4 regions of the Aurantimonas sp. DM33-3 genome follow, and region 4 is predicted to be linked to each of the others. Evidence: predicted binding sites of a transcription regulator. Region 4 holds the regulator's gene; each other region holds the start of a gene.
The links. The regulator PhoB, encoded in region 4, activates phosphate uptake and scavenging genes when phosphate is short. The targets are predictions, from matches to a motif close to TGTCATNNANCTGTCAT.
Positions count from the first base shown of each region.

Region 1: H9Q09_RS00575 (1-acyl-sn-glycerol-3-phosphate acyltransferase) is a predicted target of PhoB. The motif match lies at 2,774-2,790, and genes of this name have one in related genera.
Region 2: phnC (phosphonate ABC transporter ATP-binding protein) is a predicted target of PhoB. The motif match lies at 2,866-2,882, and genes of this name have one in related genera.
Region 3: H9Q09_RS14515 (DUF2794 domain-containing protein) is a predicted target of PhoB. The motif match lies at 3,079-3,095, and genes of this name have one in related genera.

Region 1 covers NZ_JACSGS010000001.1:103,146-107,257, forward strand. Annotated here, with positions in the region: gene yidD (membrane protein insertion efficiency factor YidD) at 1-82, shown strand, start outside; gene H9Q09_RS00565 (Gmad2 immunoglobulin-like domain-containing protein) at 107-598, opposite strand; gene thrS (threonine--tRNA ligase) at 753-2,729, shown strand; gene H9Q09_RS00575 (1-acyl-sn-glycerol-3-phosphate acyltransferase) at 2,833-3,687, shown strand; gene H9Q09_RS00580 (hypothetical protein) at 3,723-4,112, opposite strand, start outside.
Region 2 covers NZ_JACSGS010000021.1:16,345-20,456, reverse strand. Annotated here, with positions in the region: gene H9Q09_RS20320 (alpha-D-ribose 1-methylphosphonate 5-phosphate C-P-lyase PhnJ) at 1-688, shown strand, start outside; gene phnK (phosphonate C-P lyase system protein PhnK) at 694-1,473, shown strand; gene phnL (phosphonate C-P lyase system protein PhnL) at 1,477-2,199, shown strand; gene H9Q09_RS20305 (DapH/DapD/GlmU-related protein) at 2,200-2,814, shown strand; gene phnC (phosphonate ABC transporter ATP-binding protein) at 2,930-3,787, shown strand; gene phnD (phosphonate ABC transporter substrate-binding protein) at 3,828-4,112, shown strand, end outside.
Region 3 covers NZ_JACSGS010000010.1:74,482-78,593, forward strand. Annotated here, with positions in the region: gene H9Q09_RS14500 (ABC transporter permease) at 1-891, shown strand, start outside; gene H9Q09_RS14505 (Bax inhibitor-1/YccA family protein) at 1,138-1,896, shown strand; gene H9Q09_RS14510 (GNAT family N-acetyltransferase) at 2,098-2,640, shown strand; gene H9Q09_RS14515 (DUF2794 domain-containing protein) at 2,651-2,956, opposite strand; gene H9Q09_RS14520 (DUF1223 domain-containing protein) at 3,173-3,940, opposite strand.
Region 4 covers NZ_JACSGS010000003.1:73,443-77,554, forward strand. Annotated here, with positions in the region: gene H9Q09_RS05345 (GcrA family cell cycle regulator) at 80-643, shown strand; gene phoB (phosphate regulon transcriptional regulator PhoB) at 750-1,493, opposite strand; gene phoU (phosphate signaling complex protein PhoU) at 1,499-2,245, opposite strand; gene pstB (phosphate ABC transporter ATP-binding protein PstB) at 2,265-3,077, opposite strand; gene pstA (phosphate ABC transporter permease PstA) at 3,098-4,112, opposite strand, start outside.

The sequences.
Region 1 (4,112 bases), on a different contig from region 4:
AGCCCTGCCTGGACAGCACCGCTGGTGGGCGCCGTGGCGATTGCTGCGGCTGGGCCGCCCGGCTGAGCGCACTCCGCACTAGCGGCCCGCGCAGCCTGGCCGGCGCTTAGAAGGCGCGGGGGATCCGCAGCACCTGGCCGGGAAAGATCAGGCTCGGATTGGCGACGATGTGCTGGTTCGCCTGATGAATGATCGGGAATTTGGTGGCGTCGTCGAAATAGCGCAGCGCCAGCTTCGACAGCGTGTCCCCGGCAGCCACCTGGTGCAGCCAGTAGCCGGAAAAGCCCGGCAGGATCAGCGGGCCGTAGAGAACCGGCACCGTCACGGTCGGGGGAGGCACCCCGTCGCCGCCGCCGCTGTCGTCGGAGACGGTCACGAACAGCCGGTTGAGGGTGAAGGCGGTGCCATCGGGAATGTCGACCGCCGCCTGGAACTGGCGGATCGATGTCGAGCCGGCCGTGGCGGAGGCCGAAACCTCGTCATGGCCTTCGCCGATGAGGATCGACAAATGCCCCTCGAAACCGACCGCATTACCGGCGATCAGGATCCGGCTTCCGACAAGATCGAAAGGCTTCGGCTGCAGGATTTCGATGTTCATCGAACTGGCTCCCTTGCATCGGAACGCCGCATCCAAATATATCCCGCCCGAACCCCTTGAGCAATCGTACCCGACTGCCACCGTTCGGCCGGCCGTTGCCGGTCACAGCAACCACCCGCGATCGTAGGCGGGACTGGAACGAAAGAGATACATGATGGCGAACGCCGTTTCCCTGACCTTCCCCGATGGATCCGTGCGCGAATACGAGGCCGACACGAGCGGCCGTGACATCGCGGGCGGCATCTCCAAATCGCTTCTGAAGAAATCCGTCGCCTATGCGCTCGACGGCGAGGTCCGCGACCTGGCCGACCCGGTCGGCCGTGCCGGGGCGATCGAGATCATCACCCGCGACGACCCGCGTGCGCTGGAGCTGATCCGCCACGATGCGGCGCACGTCATGGCCGAGGCGGTGCAGGAATTGTGGCCGGGCACCCAGGTCACGATCGGCCCGGTGATCGAGAACGGCTTCTTCTACGATTTCGCCCGCGACACGCCGTTCACGCCAGACGACCTGCCGCTCATCGAGAAGAAGATGACGGAGATCATCCGCCGCAACGCGCCCTTCACCAAGGAGGTCTGGTCGCGCGACAAGGCCAAGGCGGTCTTCGCCGAGAAGGGCGAGGCCTACAAGGTCGAGCTCGTCGACGCGATTCCCGAAGGCCAGGACCTGAAGATCTACAGCCAGGGCGACTGGTTCGACCTCTGCCGGGGACCGCACATGGCGGCGACCGGCCAGATCGGCGACGCCTTCAAGCTGATGAAGGTGGCCGGCGCCTACTGGCGCGGCGATTCCAACAATCCGATGCTGACGCGCATCTACGGTACCGCCTGGGCCACCAAGGAGCAGCTCGCGGCCTATCTCCACATGCTGGAAGAGGCCGAGAAGCGCGACCACCGGCGGCTCGGCCGCGAGATGGACCTGTTCCATTTCCAGGAGGACGCGCCGGGCACGGTGTTCTGGCATCCCAAGGGCTGGCGTCTCTACCAGACGCTCGTTTCCTATGTGCGCCGGCGCCAGGAGGCCGAGGGCTACCAGGAAGTGAACGCGCCGCAGCTCCTCGAGCGCTCGCTCTGGGAGACCTCCGGGCACTGGGAGAAATATCACGAGGACATGTTCGTCACCGAGACGGAGGACGAGCGGGTCTTCGCGCTGAAGCCGATGAACTGCCCTGGGCACGTGCAGATCTTCAAGCACGGGCTGAAGAGCTATCGCGACCTGCCGCTGAAGATCGCCGAGTTCGGCGCCGTGCATCGCTACGAGCCGTCCGGCGCGCTGCACGGGCTGATGCGCGTGCGCGCCTTCACGCAGGATGACGCCCACGTCTTCTGCACCGAGGAGCAGATCACCGCCGAGAGCCTGAAGATCAACGATCTGATCCTGTCGATCTATCGCGATTTCGGCTTCGAGGACGTGCTGGTGAAGCTGTCCACGCGGCCCGAGAAGCGCGTCGGGTCCGACGAATTGTGGGACAAGGCGGAAGCCTCGATGCGCGACGTTCTCGCCATCATCGAGGAGCAGGGCGAGGGCCACATAACCACGGCCGTCGCCGAGGGTGACGGGGCGTTCTACGGCCCGAAATACGAGTACACCCTGCGCGACGCGATCGGCCGGCAATGGCAGGTCGGCACCAACCAGGTGGACTTTAACCTGCCGGGCCGCTTCGGCGCGTTCTACATCGATCGCGATTCGGAGAAGAAGACGCCGGTGATGCTGCATCGCGCGATGCTGGGCTCGGTCGAGCGCTTCATCGGCATCCTGATCGAGAACTGCGCCGGCCATCTGCCGCTGTGGCTGTCGCCGCTGCAGGTCGTCGTGGCGACGATCACCTCCGAAGCCGACGACTATGCGCTGCAGGTCGCCGAGGAACTGCGCCAGGCCGGCCTGCAGGTCGAGACCGATCTGCGCAACGAGAAGATCAACTACAAGGTCCGCGAGCACTCCATGGCCAAGGTCCCGGTGATCATGGTCTGCGGCAAGCGCGAGGCCGAGGAGCGGACCGTCAACATCCGCCGTCTGGGCGCGCGCGAACAGACGCCGATGGCGCTGGACGATGCGGTCGCGGCGCTCGCCGACGAGGCCGTGCCGCCGGACCTGAAGCGCCGGCAGGAGGCGCGCCGCAAGGTCGCCTGAGACGAACATTCGACGGGCCCCGGAGCCGATCCGGGGCCCGTTTTCGTCATCGGCCTGTCATCGGTCGTCGGCTAGGGACGGGAAAACCGTTCATGGCCGGCCGATGCGAACCACGACCCATCTGACCTACGCCCGTCCCTCGGACACGCTCGTCCGGCGCCTCGCCATCCGCTCCATGGAAGAGCTCTCCGGCCGCCGCCGGCTTGCCCGGCTCTATGCGGTCTGGCAGCGCCATCTCGCATCCGGCGACGTGCCGGCCTTCGGCATGATGCTCGATCTGATGCGGATCAGCCTGCGGATCGAAGGCCGCCTGCCGGACCCGGCAACATTGCCCGAGCGTCTGGTGATGGTCGCCAACCATCCCTTCGGGATCGGCGACGGCGTCGCGCTTCTGGCCCTGGCCGAACAGCTCGGCCGGCCGTTCCGCATCCTCATCAATGCCGATCTGATGAAGATCCCCGAAATGGCCGCCTATGGGCTGCCGGTGACCTTCGAGGAGACGCGCGCGGCGATGGCCGCCAACATGGCCACCCGGGTCGAGGCGATGCGGCTTCTGGCCGAGGGCACGACCATCGTCGTCTTTCCGGCCGGCGGCGTGGCCACGGCGCCGAAGATCTTCGGCGAGGCTGCCGATCTGCCCTGGAAGCAGTTCACGGCGCGGCTGATCCGGTCGGGCGGCGCCGCCGTCCTGCCGATCCATGTCCACGGCCAGAACGGGCCGCTGTTCCATTTCGTCAGCCGCTGGTCGATGACGCTCCGCGTCGGGCTACTGATCGGTGAGTTCCGGCGCAGATACGGCCGGTCCATCGACCTCAGCATCGGGCCGTTGATCGCATCCGGGGAATTGTCCGCCATCGGCGACCGACGGCTCTTGACCGAGCGCCTGCGCCAGGCCGTGTTCAATCTGGCGCGGCCGGCCGCCCAGCCACAGTCCGAGTTCGAACCGATCGCCGCCTGATTCGGATCTTCGACCGAAGGGGATGATCGAGGGGGCTAGTCGCCCGATCCGGCAAGCGGGTCCGGCGTCTCCGCGAGATCCGACGTCAGCACTTCCACGTCGGTGTTCTGGCCGGGTTCCACCGCGAAGGCCCGCTGGTAGACCTTGTCGTTGTTGCGGGCGACGATGACGTAGTCGCCCGAGGCCAGCACCATCGACGGAAACGCGCCGACGCTTTCGCGCACCGGGTCGCCCGAGGCCGTGGTCACCGACCATGCCGTGTCGGCGATTGCCTCGCCGCCGGGCTCGCGCACCAGCTTCATCGTCAACAGGGCGGCACGGTGCTGCAACGTGGCGTCGGTGACCTTGCCCGGCTCGACGCGGATGTCGGCCCGCACCGAGGCGTTCACCGAGCCGTAGCTGGACACGATGTGATAGGTGCCGGC
Region 2 (4,112 bases), on a different contig from region 4:
CGACCAGGGCGCCGACGACACCACCAACGCCGTGTCGATCCGCGCCTTCTTCGAAAAGACCGCGCGGGTCGCCACGACGACGCGGACGAGCGAGGCGACGATCGTCCAGACCCGTCACCGCATTCCCGAGACACCGCTCACCGCCGGCCAGATCATCGTCTTCCAGGTGCCGATCCCCGAGCCCCTGCGGTTTCTCGAACCGCGTGAAACCGAAACGCGGGTGATGCACGCGCTGGAAGAATACGGGCTGATGCATGTGAAGCTCTACGAGGACATCGCCCGCCACGGCCACATCGCCACGACCTATGCCTATCCGGTGAAGGTCGAGGGCCGCTACGTGATGGATCCCTCGCCGATCCCGAAATTCGACAATCCGAAAATGCACCGCTCGCCGGCCCTTCAGCTTTTCGGCGCCGGGCGTGAGAAGCGGATCTACGCCCTGCCGCCCTTCACCGACGTCGTGTCGCTGGATTTCGAGGATCACCCCTTCGCCGTTCAGGCTTTCGACCGCCCCTGTGCGCTCTGCGGCGCCGAGAACGTCTATCTCGACGAGGTCGTGACCGACGACCGCGGCGGGCGGATGTTCGTCTGTTCCGACACCGACCATTGCGAAACGCGGCGCGAGGCCGGCCATGCCGGCGACGGTGGACCGGCTCTACGGCAAGAGACCAGGCAGGGCGAGGCATGACATTGATGGACCAGGCATCGCCGCTTCTCACCGTTCGCGACCTCACCCGCCGCTATGGCGCCCGGGTCGGCTGTGAAGCCGTTTCGTTCGACGTCTGGCCCGGCGAGGTCGTCGCCATCGTCGGCGAGTCCGGCTCCGGCAAGACGACACTGCTGAACTGCATCGCAGCGCGCATGGCCCCGACGTCGGGCAGCGTCTCCTACGCCATGCGCGACGGCACGTTGCGCGATCTCGCCAGCCTCGGCGAGGCCGAACGACGCCTCCTGATGCGCACCGACTGGGGCTTCGTCCACCAGCATGCCGCCGACGGCCTGCGGATGCGGGTGTCGGCCGGCGCCAATGTCGGCGAACGGCTGATGGCGGTCGGCGAGCGCCATTATGGCGGCATTCGCGAGAGCGCCACCGACTGGCTGGGACGCGTGGAGATCGCTGCGGACCGCATCGACGACCGCCCGGACGCGTTCTCCGGCGGCATGCGCCAGCGCCTGCAGATCGCCCGCAATCTCGTCACCCGACCGCGCCTCGTCTTCATGGACGAGCCGACCGGCGGGCTCGACGTTTCGGTCCAGGCCCGGCTGCTCGACCTGATCCGCTCGCTGGTCGCCGAGATGGGCCTGTCGGTGGTGATCGTCACCCACGACCTCGCCGTGGCGCGGCTTCTCTCGCAGCGCATGATCGTCATGAAGGCCGGCCGCGTCATCGAACAGGGCCTGACCGACCGGGTCCTCGACGACCCGCACCATGCCTACACCCAGCTCCTTGTTGCCTCGATCCCGGAAAGCTGAGCCATGTCCGTGCCTTCCCAGCCGATCCTCACGGTCCGCGACGTCGCCAAGTCCTTCAACATGCATCTGCGCGGCGGCATTCGCCTGCCGGTCGTCGAGGCGGCCTCCTTCACCGTCGCGCCCGGCGAATGCGTCGTGCTGGGCGGCCCCTCGGGGGTCGGCAAATCGTCGATCCTGCGCATGGTCTATGGAAATTACGCCGTCGATTCCGGCGAAATCCTGATCCGCGACGGGGCCACTGGCAACCAGACGGACCTCGCCACCGGCGACCCGCGCCGGATCATCGCCCTTCGCCGCGACGCGATCGGCTATGTCAGCCAGTTCCTGCGCGCCATCCCGCGCGTGCCGGCGCTCGACGTCGTCGCTGAGCCGCTCGTCGCCCGTGGCACGGCGCCCGAGGCGGCGCGCGAACGGGCCCGCGTTCTGCTGGCCCGCCTCAATCTGCCCGAGCCGCTGTTCGAGCTGCCGCCCGCCACCTTCTCCGGCGGCGAGAAGCAGCGGGTGAACATCGCCCGCGGCTTCATCACCGACCACCCGCTGCTGCTGCTCGACGAACCGACCGCCTCGCTCGACGCGCAGAACCGCGACGTGGTCTGCGAGATGATCGAGGCCAAGACCGCGGCGGGCACCGCCGTGCTCGGCATCTTCCACGATGCGGCGGTGCGCGAGCGGATCGCGACGCGGATCATCGATGTCTCCGCCTTCTCCGCCCGCAAGGCGGCCTGAATGCCGAAGCTCTCCCTATCGCCGCTGGTCCACCCCAGCGCCGAGATCGAGGATTGCGCTCTCGGGCGCTACACCGAGATCGCCGAACGCTGCCGCCTGACCGAGACCGTCCTCGGCGACTATTCCTACGTGATGGAAGACGGCAGCATCTGGTGCACGGCGATCGGCAAGTTCGTGAACATCGCCGCTTGCGTCCGCATCAACGCCACCAACCACCCGACATGGCGCGCCACCCAGCACCATTTCACCTACCGGGCCGGTGATTATTTTGACGGTGAAGAGAACGAAGCGGGCTTCTTCGACTGGCGCCGCGCGCACCGGGTCGTCATCGGCCACGATGTCTGGATCGGCCATGGCGCGACGATCCTGCCCGGCGTCACCATCGGCAACGGCGCCGCGATCGGCGCGGGCGCGGTCGTCTCGAAGGACGTGCCGGCTTACACGATCGTCGGCGGCGTTCCCGCCCGGCCGATCCGGCCGCGTTTTGACGCCGAGATCGGCGCGCGCATGGATGCGCTGGCGTGGTGGGACTGGCCGCACGAGACGCTGCGCGCCGCCCTCGCCGACTTCCAAAACCTTGACGCGCGGGCGTTTCTCGACCGTCACGGCGGATAATCCGCCGCGCTTCGATGCTGCCGAGCGGCTGTCATCGAACGTTTAGAAAGTCGTCATCGCACCCACATGGAGCGCTCCTAAGAGTCACCCGTCGAGACGCTGGACGGGAGCCCGCATGAGCGCCATAGTGATCAAAGACCTGTCCAAGCGCTTCGCCCTGAAGCAGGCGCTCGACAAGGTCAGCCTGACCATTGCCGAAGGCGAGATGGTCGCGCTGATCGGCGCGTCCGGTTCCGGCAAGTCGACGCTGATCCGCCATATCGCCGGCCTCGAACGCGCCGACCGCGGCACCGGATCGAGCATTGCGCTGTTCGGCGCGCCGATCCAGTCCGACGGTAGGCTCGGCGCCGGCGCGCGCGCCATGCGCCGCGAGATCGGCGTCATCTTCCAGCAGTTCAATCTCGTCTCGCGGCTGCCGGTCATCACCAATGTCCTGCTCGGCAATCTCGGGCGCATTCCGCGCTGGCGCGGCACGCTCGGCTGGTTCTCGCGCGATGAGAAGCTTGCGGCGCGTGCCGCGCTCGGCCGCGTCGGCATTCCGGAAGTCGCCTGGCAGCGCGCCTCCACCCTGTCCGGCGGCCAGCAGCAGCGCGCGACCATCGCCCGCTGCCTTGTGCAGAAATCCCGCGTCATCCTTGCCGACGAGCCGATCGCCTCGCTCGATCCTGCCTCGGCCCGCCGCGTGATGGACGTGATCGCCGAGATCAACCGCACCGACGGGATCACCGCCGTCGTGTCGCTGCATCAGGTCGAATATGCCCGCCGCTACTGTCCCCGCACCATCGCGCTGCGCGGCGGCGAGGTCGTCTATGACGGCCCCTCCCACGCACTGACCAACGCCTTTCTGACCGAGCTCTACGGCGCGGATTCGGAAGAGCTCGTTCTTCCGGACGCGCTGCCGGTCGACGCCGACAGGCGCGTCCGGGCGACGAAGCAGGCGCCGGTGACCGCACCGGCGCTGGTGCCGGCCTGAAGTCACCACGACAGCCAAACGCAACAGGGGAAACAACGCCATGAACATGGTTCTTCGCACACTCGCCGCCGCCACGATGGTCGCCGGCATCTCGACCACGGCGCTTGCCCAGGACGAGCTCGCCTTCGGCATCATCTCCACCGAGAGCCAGCAGAATCTGCGGCCGAAATGGGAGCCGTTCCTCGCCGACATGGAAGAGAAGACCGGCCTCGCCGTGAAGCCCTTCTTCGCGTCCGACTATGCCGGCGTCATCGAGGGCATGCGTTTCGACAAGGTGCAGCTCGCCTGGTACGGCAACAAGTCCGCCATGGAAGCCGTTGATCGC
Region 3 (4,112 bases), on a different contig from region 4:
CTGCGTGGCCGGATCACCGCCCTCGACGGCCAGGACGTCGCCACCATGGAGCCGCCGGAAGAGGGCGGCTGGGTGCTGCGCGGCGACCGGGGCCTGACCTATTCGCCCACCGTGCCGGAAAACTCCTCGCTCACCGAGGGCGAGTGGTGGCCCGAGGATTACGATGGCGAGCCGCTGGTCTCCTTCGCCGCGGAGGAGGGGCGCGAGCTTGGCCTGTCGATCGGCGACACGCTGACGGTGAACGTGCTCGGCCGCGACATCACCGCGCGCATCGCCAGCTTCCGGGCGGTCGAGTGGGAGACGCTGGCGATCAACTTCATCATGGTCTACTCGCCCAACACCTTTGCCGGGGCGCCGCATGCCTGGCTCGCCACCCTGTCGGTGCCGCAGGACGCGGCGGTGACGGAAGAGGCGATCCTCAACCGCGTCACCAACGCCTATCCGGCGGTGACCAGCGTCCGGGTCAAGGATGCGCTCGATGCCATCAACGGGTTGATCGCCCAGCTCGCTTTGGCGATCCGCGTCGCCGCGGCGGTGGCGCTCGTCGCCTCCGTGCTGGTGCTCGCCGGGGCGCTGGCGGCCGGCAATCGCGGCCGGGTCCATGATGCGGTGGTGCTGAAGACGCTGGGCGCGACGCGCATGGTGCTGATTCGCGCCTTCACCACGGAATATCTGCTTCTGGGGCTGGCCACCGGCATCTTCGCCATCGGCGCGGGCGCGGCGGCGGCGTGGTTCGTGGTCGACCAGATCATGCAGCTGCCCTTCGTCTTCGACTGGACAGTGGCGCTGACGACGCTCGGCGTCTCGCTGGTGCTGACGGTGGGGATCGGCCTCGCCGGCACTTGGCGCGTTCTCGGGCAGAAGGCGGCGCCTGTCCTGCGCAATCTCTGACGGGCGCTCGCGGATATGAGCCGCCCGTCGGCCCTGACGGAGCTGGTTCAGGCCGCGGATAACGCAGAATTAATCCTGAATCCGCGCGATTTCGTCACCGCGCGGCGGGGTACTCTTGTGTGCCGCGCGGCCCATCCGCATATTATCGTCAGGATCGCTGGGCGTCCCGCCAGCGGCGCCTCCATGTGCCGGCCATTTCGTGCCGGATATGGACACCGGACGGGACACGCAGAAAGGAATTCTTCCATGGCGGAATATCGGAACGCCGGCGCTCGCACTGTGCCAGCCGCCGGTACCAGAGCGGACATCGACCAGGGCCTCCGCTCCTACATGCTCAAGGTCTACAACCTGATGGCAGGCGGTGTGGCGCTGACCGGCGTCGCGGCCTACGCCCTGTACATGCTGTCCTTCGTGACGAACGACGCCGGTGATGTCGTCGGTCTCACGCAGCTCGGCAACACGCTCTTCAACACGCCGCTCAAATGGGTGGTGATGCTGGCCCCGCTCGGCATGGTCTTCTTCCTGTCGTTCCGGGTCCACAAGATGAGCGTCGCAGCCGCCCAGACGACCTTCTGGATCTATTCGGCGATGGTCGGCGTCTCGCTGGCCTCGATCTTCGCGGTCTATACCGGCGAATCCATCACCCAGGTGTTCTTCATCACCGCAGCCTCCTTCGGCGCGCTGTCGCTCTGGGGCTATACCACCAAGCGGGACATCTCGGGCTGGGGCTCGTTCCTGTTCATGGGCGTGATCGGCATCGTGATCGCGATGGTCGTGAACATCTTCCTCGCCTCGCCGGCCCTGCAGTTCGCCATCTCGGTGATCGGCGTGCTCGTCTTCGCGGGGCTGACCGCCTACGACACGCAGCAGATCAAGGAAATGTACTACGAGGGTGACGGCTCGACCGTCATGGGCCGCAAGGCCGTGATGGGCGCCCTGCGCCTCTATCTCGACTTCCTGAACATGTTCCTGTTCCTGCTGCAGCTGTTCGGCAACCGCGAATAGTCTGCCCGACCAGGGATGTGAGTTGACGAGGGCGGCCCGCGGGCCGCCCTTTTTCGTGGGCGCGGCATCCCGCCGCGGACGCCGTGTTTGGCGATCGCTAGTCGGTGAATTTCCGCGGCCGGCCCTGCAGGGCGGCATTGATCCGCTGCGCTGGGCGGTGCATCAGAAGCGGGACCAAACAAGCGAAGAGCCGCCGCGTCCATGAGTGCCCACACGATCCGTCTCGCCGTCCTTGCGGACGTGCCCGCCCTGACCGCGATCTACGAGGATGCGGTCCTCCACGGCACGGCGTCCTTCGAGCTGGTGCCGCCGGACCAGGCCGAGATGGAAGCGCGCTTCAACGCGATCACCGGGCAGGGCTTTCCCTATATCGTCGCCGAGGACGCGGACGGGACAGTGCTCGGCTACGCCTATGCCAACGCCTTCCGCACGCGGCCGGCCTATCGCTTCGCGGTGGAGGATTCGGTCTATCTGGCGCCCGAAGCGAAAGGCCGCCGGATCGGCACAGATCTCCTGACGCGGCTGGTGGAACTGTCGGCGGAGCGCGGCTTCCGCCAGATGATCGCCGTCATCGGCGGCTCCGACCACACGCCGTCGATCCGCCTGCACGAGCGGGCGGGCTTCAAGATGATCGGCGTGTTCGAGAATTCCGGCTTCAAGTTCGGCCGCTGGATCGACACGGTGCTGATGCAACTGCCCCTCGGCGGCGACAGCCTGCCCGACGAGACGCGCCACCCGGGCTGAGCTTGGCGGATCAGCCGATCTCGGTGCGCTTCAGATTCTTGTCGAAGACGCCCAGCACGGTCGCCAGATCGTGGCCGCGCTTGAGGATCAGCCCGCCGGCGGCGACCACCTGATAGGCGCCCTGCTTGCGGGCGAGCTTGGGGTTCTTCTCGATCCGGTACATCGGCATCTCGCTGGTCCGGCGGAAGACGGAGAAGACCGCCCGGTCCTTCAGCATGTCGATGGCGTAGTCGCGCCATTCGCCGGCGGCGACCATGCGGCCGTAGATACGCAGGATCTGGGAGAGTTCGTGCCGGTCGAAGGACACGATCGGCATGTCCGACGGACGGGAGCCGGGAAACGGCAGGAGATTGGACGCGCTGTCGCCGTTCGATCCGGAAAAATCCAAGTCAGCCCCTCGTGCGATCATGCGCCGCTCGGCGGGGCGCGCTCTGGCTCGTGACCATATGGTGACACGGAAATGGGGTCGCGCCAAAGCGATTCAACCGATCGCCGCGAGACCGTTTCGGCCGGTCGATGCGGGCGTTGCCGCTCAGCGCTGGTGGAACTCGACCTGCGCCGCCGCCAGGATCGGGCCGGGCTTGCCCTCGTCGGTCACCGACTGCAGCAGCGCCGCCCAGCCCCGGCTCTCGCCTTCGGGGCGGGTCAGCATCTCCAGCGGCAGGTCGACCTCTAGCGGTTCGCCGGACCACATGCCGAGGATGCGCCAGTCCTGCACCGCATGGCTGTTGACGATGGTGGTGCCGCGGTTCTCGCCGCGGTCGATCGCCGTCCGGGTCTCGTCGTCATAGGTCACGAGCATCAGCACCGGCTGACGGCCGCCGGCCTTGGCGCCGGCGACGTCGGCGGTGATATGCAGCCGGTCGTCGTCGACGCGCATGGTAACGCTCGCGCCCTTGCCGGCCGCCTTCAGCGGATGATTGTCCATCAGCGCGCGGACCTTGCCCTCATGCGAGCCGATGGCGTCGGCAACGCCGTTCACCACGACCTGCGGGGTGTAGATGGTGGTGGTGCCGAAGGCCGCGGCATAGGCGCGCTGGCGCTCGGTGTTCTCGCTGGAGCCGTGGGTGTCGCGCCAGCCGATATAGTCCCAGTAATCGACGTGATAGGCGAGGGCGAGGATGCCTGGTTCGACGGCGAGCCGGCTGAGAATCCGGTCGGCCGGCGGGCAGGACGAGCAGCCCTGGCTGGTGAAGAGCTCGACGACCTGTTCGACGGGGCGGATCTCGATCTGCCCGGCACCGGCGGCCTGCGCGACCGGCAGCGACGCGGCGAGGAGCGCACACAGACCCGCGAGCATCGGCCTCATGGCGAGACGCTGCGCACGAGCGGCAGGTCCATGCTCGGCGTGACGGCGCAGGGCCGCAGGGATCGGTCGGGGGCTGTGTTCATGATGCGAACCTAGAGGTCGGGACGAACACCCGCTAGTCACTTGGCGGTGACGGAGAGTGCCGGGTCGCCGACATGGCAAA
Region 4 (4,112 bases):
CTTGTGCGTTCTGGCGCGGTCAGCCGTCGCGCTTGTGGAGGGATTCCAGCCGTCGCGACTATGCCGAAAGGAGCTTGCCATGGGCTGGACTGACGAACGCGTGGAGCTGCTCAAGCAGCTCTGGACCGAAGGCCTGAGTGCCAGCCAGATCGCCGACCGCCTGGGCGGCGTCAGCCGCAATGCCGTGATCGGCAAGGTGCACCGCCTGAAACTCGAATCGCGGGCCCGCCAGCCGAATGTCGCGCAGCCGGTCGCCGTCGAGCGCCCTGCCCCGCGCCGCACGGCCGAGGTCGAGACTGTCGAGATGGTGGTGCCGGCCCGTCTGGTCGCCGCCTCGCAGCAGCAGGCCCCGAGCCGCTCCATGCCGCGCACCATGGGCGCCACCGCGCTGAAGATGGAGCCGGAGGAAGAGCTGGAGGTGATGGATCAGCCGCAGGAGCGCGAGAGCGCCGAAGTGGTGCCGATCGCCCGCAAGCTCAGCCTCGTCGAGCTGACCGAGACCACCTGCAAATGGCCGGTCGGCGACCCGATGAAGCCGGACTTCCATTTCTGCGGCAACAACGCCCGCGATGCCTCGCCCTATTGCGCCTATCACGCCAAGCTGGCCTTCCAGCCCTTCTCGGATCGCCGCCGCGCCCGCTAGGCGCCGCAGGCCCCACCGAATGAAAAACACCCCGCGTGGCCAGGCCGCGCGGGGTGTTTGCGTTTCAGGCTCGTGAAGAAGCCGCCCGGCGCCGGGCGGAGACCCGTCAGGCGCCGGCGCTCAGTCGCGTGCGGGCCGGCGCGGCCGGGGACCTGGCGGCGCTGAACTGCTCGTCCAGCGCATAGCCGGCGCCGCGCACGGTGCGGATCGGGTCGCGCTCGCGGCCGCGATTGATCGCCTTGCGCAGCCGGCCGACATGCACGTCCACCGTGCGCTCGTCGACATAGATGTCGCGGCCCCACACGCCGTCGAGCAGCTGCTCGCGGGAGAACACCCGGCCCGGCGACTGCATGAAGAATTCCATCAGCTTGAACTCGGTCGGTCCGAGCTTGAGCTCGCGGCCGGCGCGCCGCACCCGATGGGTCTCGCGGTCGAGGTCGATGTCGCCGGCGACAAGCTGGCTGGAGATCTTCTCGGGCTTGGAGCGGCGCAGCATGGCCCGCACCCGGGCAATCAGCTCCGGCGTCGAGAACGGCTTGACGACATAGTCGTCCGCGCCGACCGACAGGCCGCGCACCCGCTCGCTCTCCTCGCCGCGCGCCGTCAGCATCAGGATCGGCAGGCGCTCGGTCTCCTCGCGCTGGCGCAGCCGCCGGCACAGCTCGACGCCCGAGAGGCCCGGCAGCATCCAGTCGAGGATCAGGAGGTCGGGCACCTCCTCCTTCAGCCGGATGTCGGCCTCGTCGCCCCGGTCGATGACGTCGACGACGTAGCCCTCGGCCTCGAGATTGTACCGCAGGAGAATGCCGAGGGCTTCCTCGTCCTCGACGACGACGATCCGTGCGCTCATCGGTTTCAGCCCCCGTCAGCCTGGCTCGGCGGGTCGTTCGGCACCGGCTGGGTCATCGTCGCCGTGTTGTCGCCCTTCGGCCGCTCGTTCTCGAGCTGCTTGCCGGTCTGGATGTAATAGACCGTCTCGGCGATGTTGGTGGCGTGATCGCCGATCCGCTCGATGTTCTTGGCCGAGAACAGGAGATGGGTGCAGGAGGTGATGTTGCGCGGATCCTCCATCATGTAGGTCAGGAGCTCGCGGAAGATCGAGGTGTACATCGCGTCGATCTGCTCGTCGTTCTCGCGCATGGCGAGCGCGCGCTCGTAGTCCCGCTCGCCATAGGCGTCGAGCACTTCCTTGAGCTGCTCCAGCGCCATTTCCGACAGATGCTCGATGCCGCGCACCAGCTGCACCGGATGGGCATGGTCGTGGACCGCGATCACCCGCTTGGCGATGTTCTTGGCCAGGTCGCCGATCCGCTCCAGGTCGTTGGAGATGCGGATGGCGCCGACGATCTCGCGCAGGTCGACGGCCATCGGCTGGCGCTTGGCGATGGTCATGATCGCCCGCTCGTCGAGCGCCCGCTGGGCATCGTCCAGCAGCAGATCGTCGGCGACCACCGACTGGGCCAGCCCCCAGTCGCTGCGCATCAGCGCGGCGACCGACTGTTCGACCATCCGCTCGGCCATCCCACCCATTTCCGAGATCCGGCGGACGATCAGCTTCAGCTCGTCTTCGTAGGACGTGACTGTATGTTCGGTCATGGGCATGACGCTTCCTTGCCTTCGTTCAGCCGAAGCGGCCGGTGATGTAGTCCTGGGTGCGCTTGTCGTCCGGGTTGGAGAACATCTTCTCCGTCGGGCCGACCTCCACCAGATAGCCGAGATGGAACATCGCCGTGCGCTGCGAGACGCGCGCCGCCTGCTGCATCGAATGGGTGACGATGACGATGGTGTAGTTCTGCTTCAGCTCGTCGATCAGTTCCTCGACCTTGGCGGTCGCGATCGGATCGAGGGCCGAACAGGGCTCGTCCATCAGGATCACCTCGGGCGACACCGCGATGGCGCGGGCGATGCACAGGCGCTGCTGCTGGCCGCCCGACAGGCCGGTGCCCGGCTCGGCGAGCCGGTCCTTGACCTCTTCGTAGAGGCCGGCCTTGCGCAGGCTGGTGACGACGATCTCCTCGAGCTCGGCCTTGGTCGAGGCGAGCCCGTGGATCTTCGGACCGTAGGCGACATTGTCGAAGATCGACTTCGGAAACGGGTTGGGCTTCTGGAAGACCATGCCGACCCGCGCCCGCAGCTCGACCACGTCGATCGCCGGATCGTAGACGTCCTCGCCGTCCAGGGTGATCTTGCCGCCCACCCTGGCGATGTCGATCGTGTCGTTCATCCGGTTCAGGCAGCGCAGGAAGGTCGACTTGCCGCAGCCCGACGGTCCGATGAGCGCCGTCACCTGGTTCTCCTCGACATCGAGATCGATGTCGTAGAGCGCCTGCTTGGGACCGTAATGGACGGTCACCTTCTCGGATCGCATCTTGATCGGACGGGTAGGTTGCACGGCAGGCCCTTTCGCTAACGACACCTGGATATTTTCCATCATGGGAGTCTCCTGTCGCATATCTACCAGCGCCGTTCGAGACGGCGTCGCAGAAGGACCGCCGTAAGGTTCATGATCGAGAGGAAGGCCAGGAGCACGCAGATGGCCGCACTGGTGCGCGCCACGAAGCCGCGTTCCGGGCTGTCGAACCAGATGAAGATCTGGGTCGGAAGCGCCGTCGAGGGATCGAGAGGACCCGACGGGGCCGAGGTGATGAAGGCGTTCATGCCGATCAGCAGCAGCGGGGCCGCCTCGCCGAGCGCCTGGGCCAGGCCGATGATCACCCCGGTGAGGATGCCCGGCAGGGCCAGCGGCAGGACGTGATGGCCGATCACCTGCATCTCCGAGGCGCCGACACCGCGCGCCGCCTCGCGGATCGAGGGCGGCACCGCCTTCAAGGCGTTCCGGGTGACGATGATGATCGTCGGCAGGGTCATCAGCGACAGCACCATGCCGCCGACCAGCGGCACCGAACGCGGCAGTCCGAAGACGCCGATGAACAGCGCGAGGCCGAGGAGACCGAAGACGATCGAGGGCACCGCCGCCAGGTTGTTGATGTTGATCTCGATGAAGTCCGTGAACCGGTTCTTCGGCGCGAACTCCTCCAGATAGACGGCCGCGCCGACCCCGACGGGAACGCTGATCAGGAAACAGACCAGCAGCAGGAAGAACGAACCGATGATCGCGCCCTTCAGGCCGGCGAGCTCCGGGAAGCGGCTATCCGCCTCGGTGACGAGGCCCCAGTCGACGGACGAGCGGATCAGCCCGGCCTCTTCCAGCTGCTTGAAGCGGGCCAGCGCCGCGTCGTCGAGGCGCCGGTTGGCTTCGGCCTGGTCGGCGTTCACGACGCCTTCGAACAATTGCTCGTAGGGGTCTGACACCGGCACCCACACCGATGTCGTCTGGCCCTTGAGCTGCGGGTCCGCGGCGACGAGGTCGCGCAGCATGAACTGCGCGCCGTTGCTCAGGATGCCGGTCACCGCCCGCCGTTCCGCGCGCCCGTCCGTCTCCGGGAACAGGGCGAGCAGGGAATTGTTG